Linked DNA regions of Eleftheria terrae. The protein of the gene in region 2 binds, or shares a complex with, the protein of the main gene of each other region. Links are inferred from orthologs where the notes say so. Each region holds a gene or a part of one and is shown on either strand. Other genes may lie near its edges. The genes, in order: trxB and trxA.

Region 1 (5,427 bases), 3.7 Mb from region 2 along the record:
TCAGCAGTTTTTTCATTCGTCTCGCTTGGGAACGATGATGTCCCGGTTCCCGTTGGTGGCCATGCTTGATACGAGCCCCGACTTCTCCATTTGTTCCAGCAGCCGGGCGGCCCGGTTATAACCGATGCGCAGGTGCCGCTGCACCAGCGAGATCGAGGCCCGGCGGTGCTGCAGCACCACCTGCACCGCCTGGTCGTACATCGGATCGGCCTCGCCCTCTTCGCCTCCGCCGCCGCCTTCGCCGCCCGGGCCGCCCTCGCCTTCCAGCGTGCCGCCTTCAAGGATGCCCTCGATGTAGTTGGGCTCGCCCTGGCTCTTCAGGTACTCGACCACGCGATGCACCTCGTCATCGCTGACGAAGGCGCCGTGCACCCGGATCGGCAGGCCGGTGCCCGGCGCCATGTAGAGCATGTCGCCCTGGCCCAGCAGGGCCTCGGCGCCCATCTGGTCGAGGATGGTGCGCGAGTCGATCTTGCTCGACACCTGGAAGGCGATGCGGGTCGGGATGTTGGCCTTGATGAGGCCGGTGATCACGTCCACGCTCGGGCGCTGGGTGGCCAGGATCAGGTGGATGCCGGCGGCGCGCGCCTTCTGCGCCAGGCGGGCGATCAACTCCTCGATCTTCTTGCCGACCACCATCATCAGGTCGGCCAGCTCGTCGATCACCACCACGATGTGCGGCAGCCGGTCGAGCGGCTCCGGTTCCTCGGGCGTGAGGCTGAAGGGATTGCTGATCTTCTCGCCGCGCTCGGTCGCCTCGGCGATCTTCTTGTTGTAGCCGGCCAGGTTGCGCACGCCCAGCTTGCTCATCAGCTTGTAGCGCCGCTCCATCTCGCCGACACACCAGTTCAGCGCGTTGCCGGCCTGCTTCATGTCGGTGACCACTGGCGCCAGCAGATGCGGGATGCCTTCGTACATGGCCATCTCGAGCATCTTCGGGTCGATCATGATCAGGCGCACGTCGCGCGCCTCGGCCTTGTAGAGCAGCGACAGGATCATCGCGTTGATCCCCACCGACTTGCCCGAGCCGGTGGTGCCGGCCACCAGCACGTGGGGCATCTTGGCGAGGTCGGCCACCACGGGATGGCCGACGATGTCCTTGCCCAGGCCCATGGTGAGCAGGGACTGCGCGTCGTTGTAGATCTGCGAGCCGAGGATCTCGGCCAGCCGGATGCTCTGCCGCTTCGCATTGGGCAGCTCCAGCGCCATCAGGTTCTTGCCCGGGATGGTCTCCACCACCCGGATGCTGACCAGGCTGAGCGAGCGCGCCAGGTCCTTGGCCAGGTTGACGATCTGGGAGCCCTTGACGCCGGTGGCCGGCTCGATCTCGTAGCGGGTGATCACCGGGCCCGGCGAGGCCGCCACCACCCGCACCTCGACGCCGAAGTCCTTCAGCTTCTTCTCGATCATGCGGGAGGTCATCTCCAGCGTCTCGGGCGTCACGGTGGTTTCTAGCTTGGCAGGAGCCGCGTCCAGCAGGTCGACCTGGGGCAGCTTGGTGTCGTTGAGCTCCTTGAAGAGCGGCTTCTGGCGCTCCTTGACGACGCGCTCGGACTTCGGCACCTCCACCACCGCCGGCTCGATCATGATGGGCGGGTGGTCTTCCACGACGTGGCGCTGCACCTCCACCACCTTCTCGCGTTCCTTGATCGCCTTCTCGCCCAGGCGCAGGTCTTCCTTGATCTCGCGGCGCACCTCGCGCTTGACGCGCCAGCCGTCGATGCGCGCGCCCAGGCCCTCGGCCGCGCGCACCCACGAGAAACGCAGCGCCATCGAGACCCCCGCCACCAGCAGGGCGATCCACCAGACGCCGGAGCCGGCGAAGCCGAGCAACTTCATGCTGGCCGGGCCGAGCACGTCGCCCAGCACGCCGCCGGCATGGCCGGGCAGGTGCGCTTCCAGCCGGTACAGCCGCGTCCACTCCAGGCTGCAGCTGGCGCACAACAGGGCCGCCAGGCCCAGCCAGAACAGCCAGCGAGGGGGAGCCGCCACCGGCTCTGCCGGCGCGACGTCCGGCGGCCGCAGCAGGTCGGCCAGCGCGCTGAGCCAGCCGCGCAAGGCCACCAGCACCAGCCACCAGGAGGAGAAGCCGAACAGGAAGTACATCAGGTCGGAGACCCACGCTCCCAGCACGCCGGCGGCGTTGTGCACGCCCGTGCCGTCGCCGGTGGTGGACCACGCCGCATCGGCCGGCGTGTGGCTGAGCATGGCGAACAGCAGCAGGATCAGGCCCAGCGCACCGAGGAACACGCTCAATTGCACCCGCCAGCGCGGCGGCACGGCGGGTTCGGGCGCGGCCTTCTTGGCCCTGGGCGTGCGGGTATAGGGCGCAGAAGCCGCGCGGCCCGAAGCGGGCGCAGGCGCGGGCGCAGGAGGCGGCGGCACGGGCGCCGCCGCCGAGGTCGGATCGCCCCCGAGGGAGCCAAGAGGAAATGCCATGCGCGAATTGTGAATCAAGCGCGTGGCGCCGACACCACAGAAGGCCCCGGGTGCAACACCTGTGAACGATTCCGTGCCGCCGTGGCGGCCGGGCTCAGCTGGCCTGCAGGCGCTCCTTGATCACCACCGAGCCGTCGGGCTGGGTCTCGACGTACTGGCGTTCCTCCAGGTCCTTCATGACCCGGCTGACCATCTCGCGCGAGGCCCCGACGATCTTGGCCAAATCCTGCCGGGAGACCTTGTTGCGGATCAACAGCGTGCCGCCGGTGTCCTCGGCCATGTCGAGCAGGGTGCGGGCGACGCGGCCATAGACGTCCAGCAGCGCCAGCGACTCGATCTGCCGGTCGGCCGCGCGCAGCCGCGCGACCAGCCCGCGCATGATGGCGTAGGAGAGGCTCGAGTTTTCCGGCAGGCAGCGGGCGAACTCGGTGCGGCCGAGCACCAGCACGTCGGTCTGCACCTCGGCCCGCACGGTGGCCGAGTGGGGCTCGTTGTCGATCAGGCTCATCTCGCCGACGTAGTCGCCGGGGTGCAGCATCGCCAGGATCACCTCGCGACCACGGGCGTCGGCCGTCAGCACGCGGGCCCGCCCGGTCAGCAGAATGAACAAGGCGTTGGACTTGCGGCCCTGCTCCACCACGATTTCGCCGCGCCGGTAGCGCCGCTTGACCACACCTTCTGCAACGGCTTCGGCCTGGGTGCTGGTCAACATCGAGAACAGGGGCACTCGTCGAATCAGGTCCAGGTTAGACAGCATCGCCATACAGATCACCTTCTGCGTTGTTTCGTCCTGCGGCTGCGCAAAGCCCGCATCGAGCGCCGGCCGGCGGCCTTTTCTACAATCCGCTTGTGATGGCGCCCAAGGGCCCCATCTGCCGGCAGTGGCACACCTACCTGCGCGCCGTGAGATATCTCACAGCTGGACTCTACCCGAAGAGCGGCCGCGCAGCAGGGGGAATACCACCCGAGAAACGACTCCAATTCCGCCTCACCGAAGCGCCACCGCCATGAGCATTACCGTCAAGCACGCCCAAGTCCTGATCCTCGGCTCCGGTCCCGCCGGCTACACGGCCGCCGTCTACGCGGCTCGCGCCAACCTCAAGCCCCTGCTGATCACCGGCATGGCGCAGGGCGGCCAGCTGATGACCACCACCGAGGTCGACAACTGGCCAGCCGACGTCGACGGCGTGATGGGCCCCGACCTGATGCAGCGCTTCCAGCGCCATGCCGAACGCTTCAACACTGAAATTGTTTTCGACCACATCAACGAGGTCGCGCTCGACCAGCGGCCGTTCCGCCTGAAGGGTGACGCCGGCGAGTACACCTGCGATGCCCTGGTGATCGCCACCGGCGCCTCGGCCAAGTACCTGGGCCTGCCGTCGGAGGAGGCCTTCATGGGCCGCGGCGTCAGCGGCTGCGCGACCTGCGACGGCTTCTTCTACCGGGACCAGGACGTCTGCGTGGTCGGCGGCGGCAACACGGCGGTGGAGGAGGCCCTCTACCTGTCCAACATCGCCCGCAAGGTCACGCTGATCCACCGCCGCGACAAGTTCCGCGCCGAGCCCATCCTGGTCGACAAGCTCAACGAGAAGGTCGCGGCCGGCAAGATGGAGCTCAAGCTCTTCTCGGTGCTCGACGAGGTGCTGGGCGACGCCTCCGGCGTCACGGGCGTGCGCATCAAGAGCGTCCAGGACGGCCGCACCGAGGACATCGCGCTCAAGGGCTGCTTCATCGCCATCGGGCACCAGCCCAACACCGACATCTTCAAGGGCCAGCTGGAGATGAAGGACGGCTACATCGTCACCCGCTCCGGCCTGAACGGCTTCGCCACCATGACCAGCGTGCCGGGTGTCTTCGCCGCCGGCGACGTGCAGGACCATGTCTACCGCCAGGCGATCACGAGCGCGGGCACCGGCTGCATGGCCGCGCTCGACGCCCAGCGCTTCCTGGAACAGGACGGCCAAGTCTGAGATACTGCGTCCCGGCCACCGCCTGAAAGCGGGGCCCTGCACATCGGCGGCGGCCTTGCATGGGCCGCCGCGGTTTTTTCTGGCTATAATCGCCGTCTTTGCCGAAACCGGCTTTGCCTCTATTTTTCGCATGTGAGTTCCAGCTCACCGTCGCGAACGCAGGACGCGAAGCCTTCGAAGGGCGTCCACCAAGCGGCTTGGTTCGGTTTCTCTGACCGGGCTGCCTGCTCTAGGCGTCAAATCTGAACCGAGATTGAAACGGAGAAGCGTCATGGCACGCGTCTGTCAAGTTACGGGCAAGCGCCCGATGGTGGGCAACAATGTGTCCCACGCCAACAACAAAACGAAGCGTCGCTTCCTGCCGAATCTGCAGTACCGCCGCTTCTGGGTCGAGAGCGAGAACCGCTGGGTCCGCCTGCGCATCAGCAACGCCGCGCTGCGCCTGATCGACAAGGTCGGCATCGAGCAGGTCGTGGCCGACCTGCGCGCCAAGGGCGAGCTCTGATCGCCACTGCTTAAGGAGCACACACCATGGCCAAGACCGCTCGCGAAAAGATCAAGCTGGAGTCGACCGCAGGCACCGGTCACTTCTACACGACCACCAAGAACAAGAAGACCACGCCCGAGAAGATGGAGATCATGAAGTTTGATCCCAAGGCTCGCAAGCACGTCGCCTACAAGGAAGTGAAGCTGAAGTAATTCAGCCTCCCTTGCAGATCGCAAGTAGAAAACCCGCCCGGCGAAAGCCCGGCGGGTTTTTTGTCGTTGCCGCCCTGCCGGCGGGCGTGGCCGGCAGGGGCCGGCATCAGCCGGCGTGCGACTCGCTGGACCGGGTGGCCGCCTGGCGCCGGCGGCCAACCGCCGCCAGGCCGACAAGGCCCAGCGCCGTCAGCGCCACCGTGGCCGGCTCGGGCACCGCCGGGGCGAAGGTGGTGAAGATGCTCGAGCTGTGCATCCACCCATAGGTGCCGACACTCATGCTCGCGCCCCGGGTGTAGCTGGTGGCCTGGGTGTCGAG
Region 2 (11,544 bases):
CGGGTGCCCGACTTGTTCAGCAGGATGGACGGGTAGACCCGCTTCTCGGCCATGCGGCGATCCAAATGGATTTCGCAATTGCCGGTGCCCTTGAACTCTTCGTAGATCACCTCGTCCATGCGGCTGCCGGTATCGACCAGCGCCGTGCCGATGATGGTCAGCGAACCGCCTTCCTCGATGTTGCGGGCGGCACCGAAGAAGCGCTTCGGGCGCTGCAGCGCGTTGGCGTCGACACCGCCGGTCAGCACCTTGCCGGAGGAGGGCAGCACGTTGTTGTAGGCGCGCGCCAGGCGGGTGATGGAGTCGAGCAGGATCACCACGTCCTTGCGCAGCTCGACCAGGCGCTTGGCGCGCTCGATCACCATCTCGGCCACCTGCACATGGCGGGCGGCCGGCTCATCGAAGGTGGAGCTGATGACTTCGCCGCGCACGGTGCGCTGCATCTCGGTCACTTCCTCGGGGCGCTCATCGACGAGCAGCACGATGAGGTAGACGTCCGGGTGGTTGGCGGTGATGGCATGCGCCAGGTGCTGCATCATCACCGTCTTGCCGCTCTTGGGTGGCGCCACCAGGAGGGCGCGCTGGCCTTTGCCGATAGGGGCGATCAGGTCGACGATGCGGCCGGTGATGTTCTCTTCGGAGCGGATCTCGCGCTCGAGCTTGAACTGCTCTTTCGGAAAGAGCGGCGTCAAGTTCTCGAACATGATCTTGTGCTTGTTCTCCTCCGGGGTCAGGCCGTTGACACGGTCGACCTTCACGAGGGCGAAGTAGCGCTCGCCGTCCTTCGGCACCCGCACTTCACCTTCGATGGCGTCGCCGGTGTGCAGGTTGAAGCGGCGGATCTGGCTGGGCGACAGGTAGATGTCGTCGGTGCTCGCGAGGTAGCTGGTCTCGGGCGAGCGCAGGAAGCCGAAGCCGTCGGGCAGCACCTCCAGCACGCCATCGCCGAAGATCTGCTCGCCCTGCTTGGCGCGCCGCTTCATGATCGCGAACATCAGCTCCTGCTTGCGCATGCGGCTGGTGTTCTCGATCTCCAGCGACTCGGCCATCTTGATGAGTTCCGAGACGTGGAGGACTTTCAGTTCGGATAGTTGCATGGGCGCATACCCTTGTCGGTGCCCGTCGCACTGCCAAGGGCGACGGCTGAATAGACTTCGGCATCGCTCGCAGCCCGGCGGACCGGATGCGAGAACTGGCGCATGACCGCGACAAGCGCGAATCGGAAGACGCTGGAGTTGGGGGCCGAAACTACGCGGCGAACGATGTGCGTAGTGGCGAAGCTTGTGCTACCGGGAACCGACCTTGTGGTGTCGGCTCCCGATGCATTGAGGGAAATTATAGATGACCGTCGAGGAAAGACGTCAACTGGGCTTTCGACAGGGCGCCCACCTTGGTGGCGGCCAGCTGGCCGTCCTTGAACAACATCAGGGTCGGGATGCCACGAATGCCGAACTTGGCGGGCACTTCCCGGTTCTCGTCGACATTCATCTTGGCGATGGAGAGACGGTCGCCGTAATCCTTGGCGACTTCGTCGAGGATGGGGGCGATCATCTTGCAAGGCCCGCACCATTCGGCCCAGTAGTCCACCAGCACAGGCTTGCCCGCCTGCAGCACGTCGGCGTCGAAGGACGCGTCGGAGATGTGTTTAATCAGATCGCTGCTCATCTTGGAGTCCTCAGAGAGGTCGAAGCCCGGCTTCGACTCAAGTCCCAATGATTCTGACATAAACCTTTTGGCCGGCGTACCTGGCCGGTGCAAGTCTTTCTATCGCGGGGATATCCGTTTTCTCTCTCAGCATCGGTGGCAGGCCACCTTTTCTTCAAGGGGGCGTGGCTGCAGCATCGGCTGGTTGGCCGGGATGGCAGAGCCTCAGCGCATCTCGCCCGGCAGCCCTCCTGCTGCCGTTCCACCGGCCGTGCACGCACCGGGCGCCGGGAGGGTGGTTGCGGAGGGCGGCGGAGCCGGCGGGGTGGGCCCCACCGGGCAACCGAACCGGCAAGGCGGGAGGCGACCAAGGCGTCGCTCGCATGAGCGAGCGCACACGGAGGCGAAATGGCGGCACTTTTGCCGCTTCCTCCGGGCTTCTCCCTCCCCCGAGACGCGGTCCAATCAGGACAATCACCCCATTTGCAACGAAACGTACAAATGTCGGCCGCCGCCACCCTCAGCCCACCCACCCGCCTGCTCGGACGCTATGAACTGCGTCACGCGCTGGGCCAGGGTGCCCAGAGTTCGGTGTGGCGGGCCTTCGATCCGCGGCTCGACCGCGAGGTGGCGCTGAAGCTGCACCGCGCCCAGGCTTCGGATGCGGCAGCCCTGACGCAGTGGTTGCATGAAGCGCGCGCGGTCAGCCGGCTCAGCCATCCACACATCGTGCCGCTGTTCGAGGCGGACGTGCACGAGCAGCATCCCTATCTGGTGTTCGAGTTGGTCGAGGGTGTCACGCTGGCGCAGCGGCTGCGCGAGCAGGGCCCGATGGCGCCGGCGGAGGCCGTCAAGCTCCTCCTGGGGGTGCTTGAAGGGCTCGCACATGCGCACCAGGCCGGCGTGGTGCATCGCGACCTCAAGCCGTCGAACATCCTGCTCGACGCCAGCGGCCGGGCGCGGGTGATGGACTTCGGCATCGCGGCCAGCCAGCGACACGGTGTGGCCGACACGACCCTGGTCGGCACGCCGGGCTATATGGCACCGGAGGTCACGCACGGCCGTCCGCCGACGCCGCAGGTGGACGTCTACGCCGCGGGCCTGGTGTTGTACGAGATGCTGGTGGGACAGCCAGCGGTGCATGAGCGCGACCCCTACCGGGCGATCTACCGCAATGCCCACGAGGACCTGAGCCTGCCGGTGCAGACGCCGCAGCCGGTGGATGACGCGCTGCGCGCCATCGTGAACCGGGCCACGGCACGCGACACCGCGGTGCGTTTCGGCGGTGCCGCCGAACTGCTGGCCGCCCTGCGGTCCTGGCTCGCGCCCACGGCGGACTCCGAGCCACAAGACAGCGCCCGCAGCGGCACGCTCGATTTCCTGCTGCGGCGCATGCGGCACAAGAGCGATTTCCCGGCCTTGTCCGACTCCATCGGCCGCATCCAGCGCATTGCCAATTCGGAGCACGAGAGCCTCAACAGCCTGGCCAACGAGGTGTTGAAGGACGTGGCGCTGACCCACAAGCTGCTGCGGCTGGTCAACTCGGCGCATTTCGGCGGTGCGGGGGGCGGCTCGATCAGCACGGTGTCGCGGGCGGCCGCGCTCATCGGCTTTGCCGGCATTCGCAACCTGGCGCTGTCGCTGATCCTGCTGGAGCACATGCAGGACAAGGCCCATGCCGCCGGGCTGAAGGAAGATTTCCTGCGCGGCATGATGGCCGGTACGCTGGCGGCCGAGCTGTGCGCCGGCGGGCGCGATGCCGAGGAGGCGTTCATCGGCGGCCTGTTCCAGAACCTCGGCCGCACGCTGACCCGGTTCTACTTTCCCGAGGAGGCGGAACAGATCCGCCGTCTGGTGGAGTCGCCCGAGGGCGAGTCGATGGACGAGGAGCGGGCCGCGAGGGCGGTGCTCGGCATCGGCCTGGAGGACCTGGGGATAGGTGTCGCGCGCTCCTGGGGCCTGCCCGAGAGCCTGCAGCGCTGCATGCGCAAGCTGCTGCCGGGGGCACCGGTGAAGCGGCCCGAGCATGCGGCGGAGCAATTGCGCCTGCTGGCTTGTGCCGCCAACGAGGTGGCCGAGATGCTGCTGCAGACTCCGAGCACCGGGCATGCGTCGAAGGTCGAGCAGCTGTCGCAACGCTTTGCGCCGGCGCTGGGCCTCGGCGCGCGCGAGCTGCAGGAGGCCGTGCAACGCGCGCGCAACCGCATGGCCGAGATCGTCACTGCGCTGCAGCTCAGCCCACGGGCCGGCAGCCCGGCCGCACGCTTGCTGCAGACGGGCCCCGTGGCCACAGGTGCTGCTGTCGATGCCGATACCCTGTCGCCGCACCAGCTCGACACGCTCGTGCAGGCCCAGGCCGCCCAACCGGTGGAGGCCGCCGTGCGCAGTGCAGCCGACGATGCGGCGCATACGCTGGCGGCTGGCATCCAGGACATCAGCAACACGCTGGTCGAGAACTTCAAGCTCAACGAGGTGTTGCGCATGATTCTCGAGACGATGTACCGGGCGCACGGCTTTCAGCGCGTGATCTTCTGCCTGCGCGACGCGCGCAGCGGGGCCCTGACCGGCCGGTTCGGCCTCGGGGTCGATGCAGAGCGGGTGGCTGGTCGCTTTCGGCTGCAGGTGACCGGGGCCGCGGACCTGTTCGCTGCCGTGTGCGCGAAAGGGGCCGACACCTTGATCAGTGACGCCTCGGCAGCCAACATCGCAAACCGCCTGCCCGCCTGGTATCGCAGCGAGGTCAACGCGCCCACCTTCCTGCTGCTGCCGCTGGTGTTGCGCAATGCGCCCCTGGGCCTGATTTATGCCGACAAGGCGAATGCCGGCGCCATCGCCATCAGCGACCGCGAGCTGTCCTTGCTGCGCACACTGCGCAATCAGGCCGTCATGGCCTTCAAGCAGGCCGTTTGAAATGACCGTGCACCGCCGCCGCAGTTTCCTGCTTGCCGTGCCGGCAGGTGTCCCCGTCTTCGGGGGCACGGCCGGGTGCGACGGGCCTTGCTCATGATCACCGTGAACCGCCGTGCAAACGCTGGACGACACCACCGCTGAACACCTGCCCGCCCTCGGGCGCTGGCGTCTGCTGCGAGCCCTGGCCCGCGGCAGCGTCAGCACCTGGTGGCAGGCCCACGACACGCTGTCGCAACGTGATGTGCAGTTGCAGGTGGGGCACCGCCTGCCGCTGCCCGGCCTGGGTGAGCAGGTGTGGCGAGCCGCCGCAGCGCCGGTCCTGGCGCTGCGCCATCCCAACCTGGTGCAGGCGGTGGAAGCCGGCGTCGCGGCTGGCCGGCCGGTGCTGGTGGTCGAGCCGGTGCAGGGCGTCGCCCTGTCGCAGTGGCTCGCCGAGCACGACGCGATGCCGTCGCGCCAAGCCGTGCTGACGGTGATCGGCATGCTGGACGGGCTGGCGCATGCGCATGCCGCGGGCGTGGTGCACGGCTGCCTGGAGCCGGCTTGCGTGGTGCTGGACATTGCCGGGCGGCCGCGGCTCACCGGCTTTGCGGTGCTGCCCGTGCCGCCCGAGGTGAGCGCACTGCCGAGCGCGAGCGGGCTGTACCTCGCACCCGAGATGGTGACTGGCGGCGGGGCCGACGTGCGCAGCGACCTGTTCTGTGCCGGCCTGGTGTTGTTCGAGTTGTTGACTGGCCGGCCCGCCGTGCAGGACCAGAACCCGCAACGCGCCGCCGCCCGCTTGCAGGAGGAAGACCTGGCGTTGCCGCGCGGCGTGCCGGGGATCGAACACGGTGAGGCGCAGCTGCGGGCCATCGTGGCGCGCTGCCTGGCGCGCGATCCGGCGGAGCGCTACGAAACCGCAGCGGCCCTGCGCGATGCCTTGCAGGACTGGCTCACACCGGCCTTGCTCGAGGGCATTGGCGATAGCCGGGCTGCCCGCACGTTGAACCGCCTGGTGCAGCAGATCGCGCAGCAGGCGGACCTGCCGGTGCAGACCGAGGTGGTGCGGCGAGTACGGCGCCTGGCCAGTGCGGAGAAGGTCAACCTCGACGAGATCAGCCAGGCGGTGCTCGACGACGTGTCGCTGACGCAGAAGCTGCTGCGCATGACCAACGCCGCCTACTACAGCTCGGTCGGCGGGGGCAGCATCACCACTGTCTCGCGGGCGGTGGCCCTGATGGGGTTCATGGCGATCCGGGACCTGGCAGGCACCTTGCCGACACTGGAGGACATGCGCGACGCCGCGGCTGCCGAGACCCTGCGCGAGGAATATGCGCGCTCGCGCCTGGCCGGCCATTTCGCCGCCCGCCTGTGCCCAACGCAAGCGGAGGAAGAGGAGTCCTTCATCACCGCGATGATGCAGAACCTCGGCCGGACCCTGGTGCACTACTACCTGCCCGAAGAAGCGACGCAGATCCGCCAACTGGCCCTCAGCCAGGGCGGCAGCGAGGACGCCGCCGTCTGGTCGGTGCTGGGCGCCAGCTTTGAAGACCTGGGCATCAGCATCGCACGCACCTGGGGGCTGCCGGAAAGCCTGGTGCGCGACATGCGCCGCCCCGGGCGCGACGGCGTGCCGCGCCGGCCCGAGAAGCGCAACGACTGGTTCCGCCTGCTGGGCGGCCTGGGCAACGAGCTGGCCGATGTGCAGACGCGAGCCGACCGGCGCGATCACGCGGTGCGCAACACCGTGATCATCGAGCGCTACGGCAAGGCGCTGGGCCTGGCGAGCCAGCAGATCTGGGCCGCCATCGACGCGCAACAGCCGCCCGCTGCGCCTCGCGAGGCCGCTGTGGCACGTGTGCAGCCCGCTGCGTCGCGCGATGCCAGCCATCCCCTGGCACGGGCAGCCGCCCGGCTGCGCCTGGCCAGCCTGCAGTCGACGGACCGTGCGCCGCTGCTGAAGATTGCCGCCGAGGCGGTGTTCGACACCTTCCAGTGCCAGGATGTGGCGCTGTTGCTGCGCGAGCAGCCGGGGGACACCCTGGTGGTGCGGCAGGCTTTTGGCGCCCGGGAGGCGCTGCTGCGCCAGCACTTCCGCTTCCGCCTTGGGCAGGACAGCGACCTCTTCAGCGCCTTGTGCCTGAAGGGGGCCGACACGCTGATCCGTGACGCCGGCTCGCCGAACATTGCGGCGCGCCTGCCGGCCTGGTTCCACCGGCACTTGCGGGCGGCCAGCCTGATGGTGCTGCCACTGGTGGGCGAGGACGGGCCGGTCGGCCTCCTGTATGCCGACAAGTCGCAGGTGGACGGCTTCAAGCTGGCCGACCGGGAGCTGGCGCTCCTGCGCGGCCTGCGCGACGAGTTGCAGAAGGCGCTGCAGGGGCAGCCACCGCAGCCGAGGGTGGCGGCGGGCTAGAAGGGGCCGCCCGTCGCTCGGCGGGGCGCCTGGCGTGCGGGGTGCCGGCGAGCATGCGGCCTGCTGGCGGCGGCTTCGCGGCGCCGCTTGCATTTCGTGCTCCACCACACGCAGCGGCCGCCAGGTCGCACCCGGGCCGGCGTTGGTGTGATGCTGGCAGGCCGAGTCGGGCGGCGCAGCAGGCGGGGCAAAGGGATGAAGCGGCTGCGGCGCTCGGTGCCCTCCGGCTGCCTGGCTCCACGCTGCATGCGGGTGGTGCGCGCTCAGGAGCGCAAGGCCGCAAAGGTGGCCAGCAGTTGCGTGGCAGCCCGTTCACCCGAAGTGATGGCGCCGCTGACCGTGCCGGCTTCACCGTCGGCCGCGGTCGCCTCGCCGGCGAACAGCAACGGCCCCACTGTGCGGGCCAGCACCACGCGGGCGTGTGCTTCGCCGGGTGGCACGGCGGAATAGCCGCCCCGGGCCCAGGGGTCGCGGCCCCAGTCCACCACCTCCACGTCGCGCAGGGCGTCCAGCGCGTCGCCGCCGAGCAGCCGGCTGACCCGGTGCGCGACCTGCTCGCCGTCCGGCGCATGGCGGGCCCGCGGGCCGGTGAGAAAAGCCGTCCACACCGGCGCGGGAGAAGGCGCCCGCCAGATCAACGGCAAGACGTCGTCGCCGGCCAGCACCCGCACATCGCGCGGGCCGACCGGCTCGTGGTAGCGGCACAGCACCTTGATGGCCGGATGCATGCGCAGTGCCGCCAGGGCCGCCTGCTTGGCCGCTGGCAGGGGGGGCTCGAACAGCACCTGGCCGCCCTGCAGCACGCCAAGTGGCAGGGTGATGAGGGCGGCCCGCGCCCGCAGGCGCTGGCCGGCCTCGATGTCCACGCCCTGGTCGTTCCAGCGCACGTGTGTCACCGGCATGCCGTAATGCACGTCCAGTCCACGCGCCAGGTGGGCCGGCAGGGCCTGGTAGCCCTGCTCGATGCGGAAGTCGCCCCCGCTGGACTGCTGCGACGAATACATGCGCAGCACATCCGCCAGGCTCAGGTCTTCGGCGGAAGCACAGGCCGAGTTGGCCAGCGTGTCGGCCAGCTGCCAGCCGGCCGGGTCGCGAATGCGGTGGCGGCGCAGGAAGGCGGCCACACTCTCGTCGCGCCGGCGGCCGAGCATCAGCTCGGGCAGGGCCAGCAGCAGTTGGAAGAACGCCGGGCGCGTCAAGAGCCACAGCGGGTGGTGCAACTGCTCGCCCTGCACCAGCCGCAGGTGGCGCGTGCGCAGGCTGCGCCGGGTGGCGAGGCCGAGGCGGTCGAGGTAGCGCCAAGTGGCCACCGCGTCGCCGTGCACGAACTCGGCGCCGCGCTCGATGGGGACGGAGGCGAAGTCGTGGTCGGTGTGGATGCGCCCTCCGACACGGGTGCGGGCCTCCAGCAGGCGCACGCGCAACCCGGTGTCGTCCAGGATGCGCGCCGCCACCAGGCCGGCGATGCCGGCCCCCAGCACCGCGACGTCGACGTCAGGCGTCATGCCCGCATCAGCGGCTGACCCCGCTCAGGTTGAGCCCACCGATGCCAGCCACGATCAGCAGCAGCGACACCACCTTGGCGGTCGAGACCGGTTCCCTGAAGTACAGGATGCCCACGACCGCGATCAAGGCAGTGCCCAGGCCGGCCCAGATCGCGTAGGCCACCGCGATCTCCAGATGGCGCAGCGCCAGCGTGATGAAACCGGCGCACAGGGCATAGAACACGAAGATGAAGATGCTGGGCCACAGCTTGCTGAAGCCGTCCGACAGCTTCATGCAGGTGGTGCCGGCCACCTCGAAGACGATGGCCAGCGTCAAGTAGAGCCAATGCATGGCAACTCCCGGTGTGGCGGGCGGGACCGGTGGGCCCCGCCCGCCGTGCGCGATCAGCCGTTCACGGCGAAGTCCACATAGTGGTGCGTGAAGCGGGTGTCGCAGGGCGGGCACCAGTGCTTGAACTGCTGGGCATGGTCAATCTCGACGTTGCGGAACATCGTGTTGAACTGGTGCTGCAGCTGGTGCGAGACGACCGACTTCAGCAGCTTGGCACTTGGCTTCTTGACGTCGCGGATGTAGTCCTCGTAGCGCTGCAGGAAGTCGGGCAGCGGCACGTGCTGCACCTTGGGATGGGCCTTCTTGAAGTAGGACTGCACGTCGCGCCACTTGAGCGGCTGCGGGTTGTAGAAGGTGTAGGTCGTCTTGCGCTCACCCAGCGGCAGCTTGGTGGTCTCGACGATCGCCTTGGCCGCATACTCGACCGGGGTGAGGTCGAAGTCGACGTCGATGTCGGGGCAGGCGCCGATCTGCGGCAGCGAGGACAGGAAGTTCTCGAAGGCATCGGCATCGACGATCAGGTCGTCGTTGACTTGGCTGTAGGCCTTCTCGACCGCGGCCAGCAGCTTGTCGAAGGAACCGTTGGCGGGCACGTCCTGCACGCGCAGGTTGTAGAGGTAGCCGAGGCGGTAGTTGATGACCGGATAGCCCTTGGCAGCCAGGGCGAGCACCGTTTGCTCGGCCACGAACTTGCTCTGTGCGTAGCCGTTCACCAGGCCGATGACCTCGGTGTTCTCCTCCTGGCCCTCCAGCATCGAGACGGCGCAGCTCGAGATGTAGAAGATGGGCTTGAGCTTCTCGCTGAGCGCGAAGTTCAGCACCTCCAGCGTGCCCAGCACATTGGTCTTGCGCATCACGCTGTAGGGCAGGTAGAAGTTGTCGATGGCGGCGCAGTGGTAGACGCTGTCGATCTCGCGGGCGAAGCGCTGGTAGTCGGCATCGCTCAGGCCCAGCCTGGGCTTGGACATGTCGCCGATCATGATCTGCACGCGCCGCTCAAAGCCCGACGGCAGTCGAAGGTCGTACTTGGCCGAGGTGTTCCGGATGCGCTTGAGGGCAGCCGTTTCGTCGGCTGCACGGACCATGCACACCACGTCCGCATCGGTGCGTTCGAGGATCTCCTTGAGCAAGGCCACGCCGACGAAGCCCGAGGCGCCGGTCAGCAGCGTGCGACGCCCGATGCTGCCGTCGGAGCTGCCGCTGACGGCTTCCAGCTTGGTGGTGAGCTGGGCCACCGCATGGTCGATCTCTTCGCGCAGGGTGGCGCCTTCGGCGATCTTGCGGTCGAACTGGTGGCGGTCGGCCATCGCTGCGACGATGTCGTCGATCATCTCCATGAAGTTGTTGGCCCGGAAGAAGGCCACCGTCGGGATGGAGCAGCCCAGCTTCTTTTCGAGATGGGCATGGATGTCGATGATGTTGAGCGAGTCGATGCCGTAGAAGAAGATTGATTTCTCGATGTCGAAGTCGGACAGCTGCACGCCGTACTTCGAGCTCATCAGCTGGGTCAGCAGGCTGAACACGCGCAGGTGGTCGGGGCCCAGTTCGGTGATGCGGGCGAGGGCTTTTTCGATGTTGGACATTTGCTTCTTTCGTTCGTCGGAGGTGGTGTCGGCCAGGGGCCAGAGGGCGAGGGCGTCGGTGGCGTCCTTCAGGTAGCGCCGCTTGCACTCCTGGCGCTGGATCTTTCCGCTGGAGGTCTTGGGCAGTTGCCCCGGCTTGAGGTAGACGATGCGGGTCACCGGCAGGTCGAAGTGCTGGCCGACCGCCTCGCAGACCTTGCCCGCGATGTCGTTGAGCAGGCCTGGGTTGGCCTGCACCTGCGACAGCGCCTGGCGCTCCAGCTCGGCGAACAGCACCAGTGCTTCCGAAGGCCCCTGGGTGATGCCGATGGCCGCCATGCCGCCCTTGCGCAGCGCCGGGTGCGCGACCTGGGCGTGCTCCTCGATGTCCTGCGGGTAGTAGTTGGCGCCGTTGATGATGATGACGTCCTTGACGCGGCCGGTGATGTAGAGCTGCCCGCTCTCGTCGAAGAAGCCCAGGTCGCCGGTGCGCAGGTGGTCGACCGTGTCGCCTTCCAGGCGACCGGTGGCCTGCTGGGTGGCCTCGGGATTGCGGTAGTAGCCGTCCATCACGTTGTCGCCCTGCAGCCAGAACTCGCCCACGGTGTTGGGCGGCAGCTCCACATGCCGCTTGGGATCGACCACCCGGATGCGCTGCTCCAGCCAGCTGCGGCCGCAGCCCACCAGCTCGCGGAAGGGGGCGCCCTCGGCCGGCTCGCGCACCAGGCCGCTGTTGTAGAGCAACGCCGGGTCGACCCGCTTGAAGTTGAGCGGCGAGCCCACCGGGTTGGCCGACACGAACACGGTGGCCTCCGCCATGCCATAGGCTGGCAGGAAGGTCTCGGGCCGGAAGCCGGCCACTTCGAAGGCGGCGCAGAAATCCTTCACCGTCTGCGGATTGATGGGCTCGGCCGCGTTGATGGCCATCTTCAGGCTGGACAGGTCCAGCTGCTCGCGCTCCTCGCGCGGGATGCGGTCGACACAGAGCTGATAGGCGAAGTTCGGTGCGCCGGTGTATTCGCCCCGGTAGCGGCTGATGGCACGCAGCCACTGCAGCGGCTGCGAAACGAAGGCGGCCGGGCTCATCAACACGCAGTGGCTGCCGCAGTACACGCTGTGCAGGATGTGCGCCACCAGGCCCAGGTCGTGGTAATGCGGCAGCCAGCTCACCAGCACCGACTCGGGGCCCGCGCC

Evidence for each region.
Region 1: the proteins of trxA (region 2) and trxB are in contact, whole or in part, in a crystal structure (PDB 1F6M), measured with the Escherichia coli proteins. The link is inferred for Eleftheria terrae from one-to-one orthologs.

The regions. Positions count from the first base shown.
Region 1 is NZ_CP106951.1:4,814,138-4,819,564, reverse strand. The notes cover bases 2,482-5,427. They hold trxB (thioredoxin-disulfide reductase), read left to right. Parts: upstream 2,482-3,446; coding sequence 3,447-4,409; downstream 4,410-5,427. Other genes in these bases: N7L95_RS21490 (PEP-CTERM sorting domain-containing protein), read right to left, coding at 5,215-5,427; rpmG (50S ribosomal protein L33), read left to right, coding at 4,941-5,108; rpmB (50S ribosomal protein L28), read left to right, coding at 4,681-4,914; N7L95_RS21510 (Crp/Fnr family transcriptional regulator), read right to left, coding at 2,534-3,202. Outside these bases: outer membrane lipoprotein periplasmic chaperone LolA, read right to left, coding at 1-16; N7L95_RS21515 (DNA translocase FtsK), read right to left, coding at 13-2,439.
Region 2 is NZ_CP106951.1:1,098,445-1,109,988, reverse strand. What follows is about bases 1-2,734. They hold trxA (thioredoxin TrxA), read right to left. Parts: upstream 1,666-2,734; coding sequence 1,336-1,665; downstream 1-1,335. Other genes in these bases: N7L95_RS04905 (serine/threonine protein kinase), read left to right, coding at 2,146-2,734; rho (transcription termination factor Rho), read right to left, coding at 1-1,097. In the rest of the region: more of N7L95_RS04905, read left to right, coding at 2,735-4,554; N7L95_RS04900 (serine/threonine protein kinase), read left to right, coding at 4,667-6,952; N7L95_RS04895 (flavin monoamine oxidase family protein), read right to left, coding at 7,216-8,457; N7L95_RS04890 (DMT family transporter), read right to left, coding at 8,465-8,788; N7L95_RS04885 (thioester reductase domain-containing protein), read right to left, coding at 8,842-11,544. UniProt on the Escherichia coli protein: Participates in various redox reactions through the reversible oxidation of its active center dithiol to a disulfide and catalyzes dithiol-disulfide exchange reactions.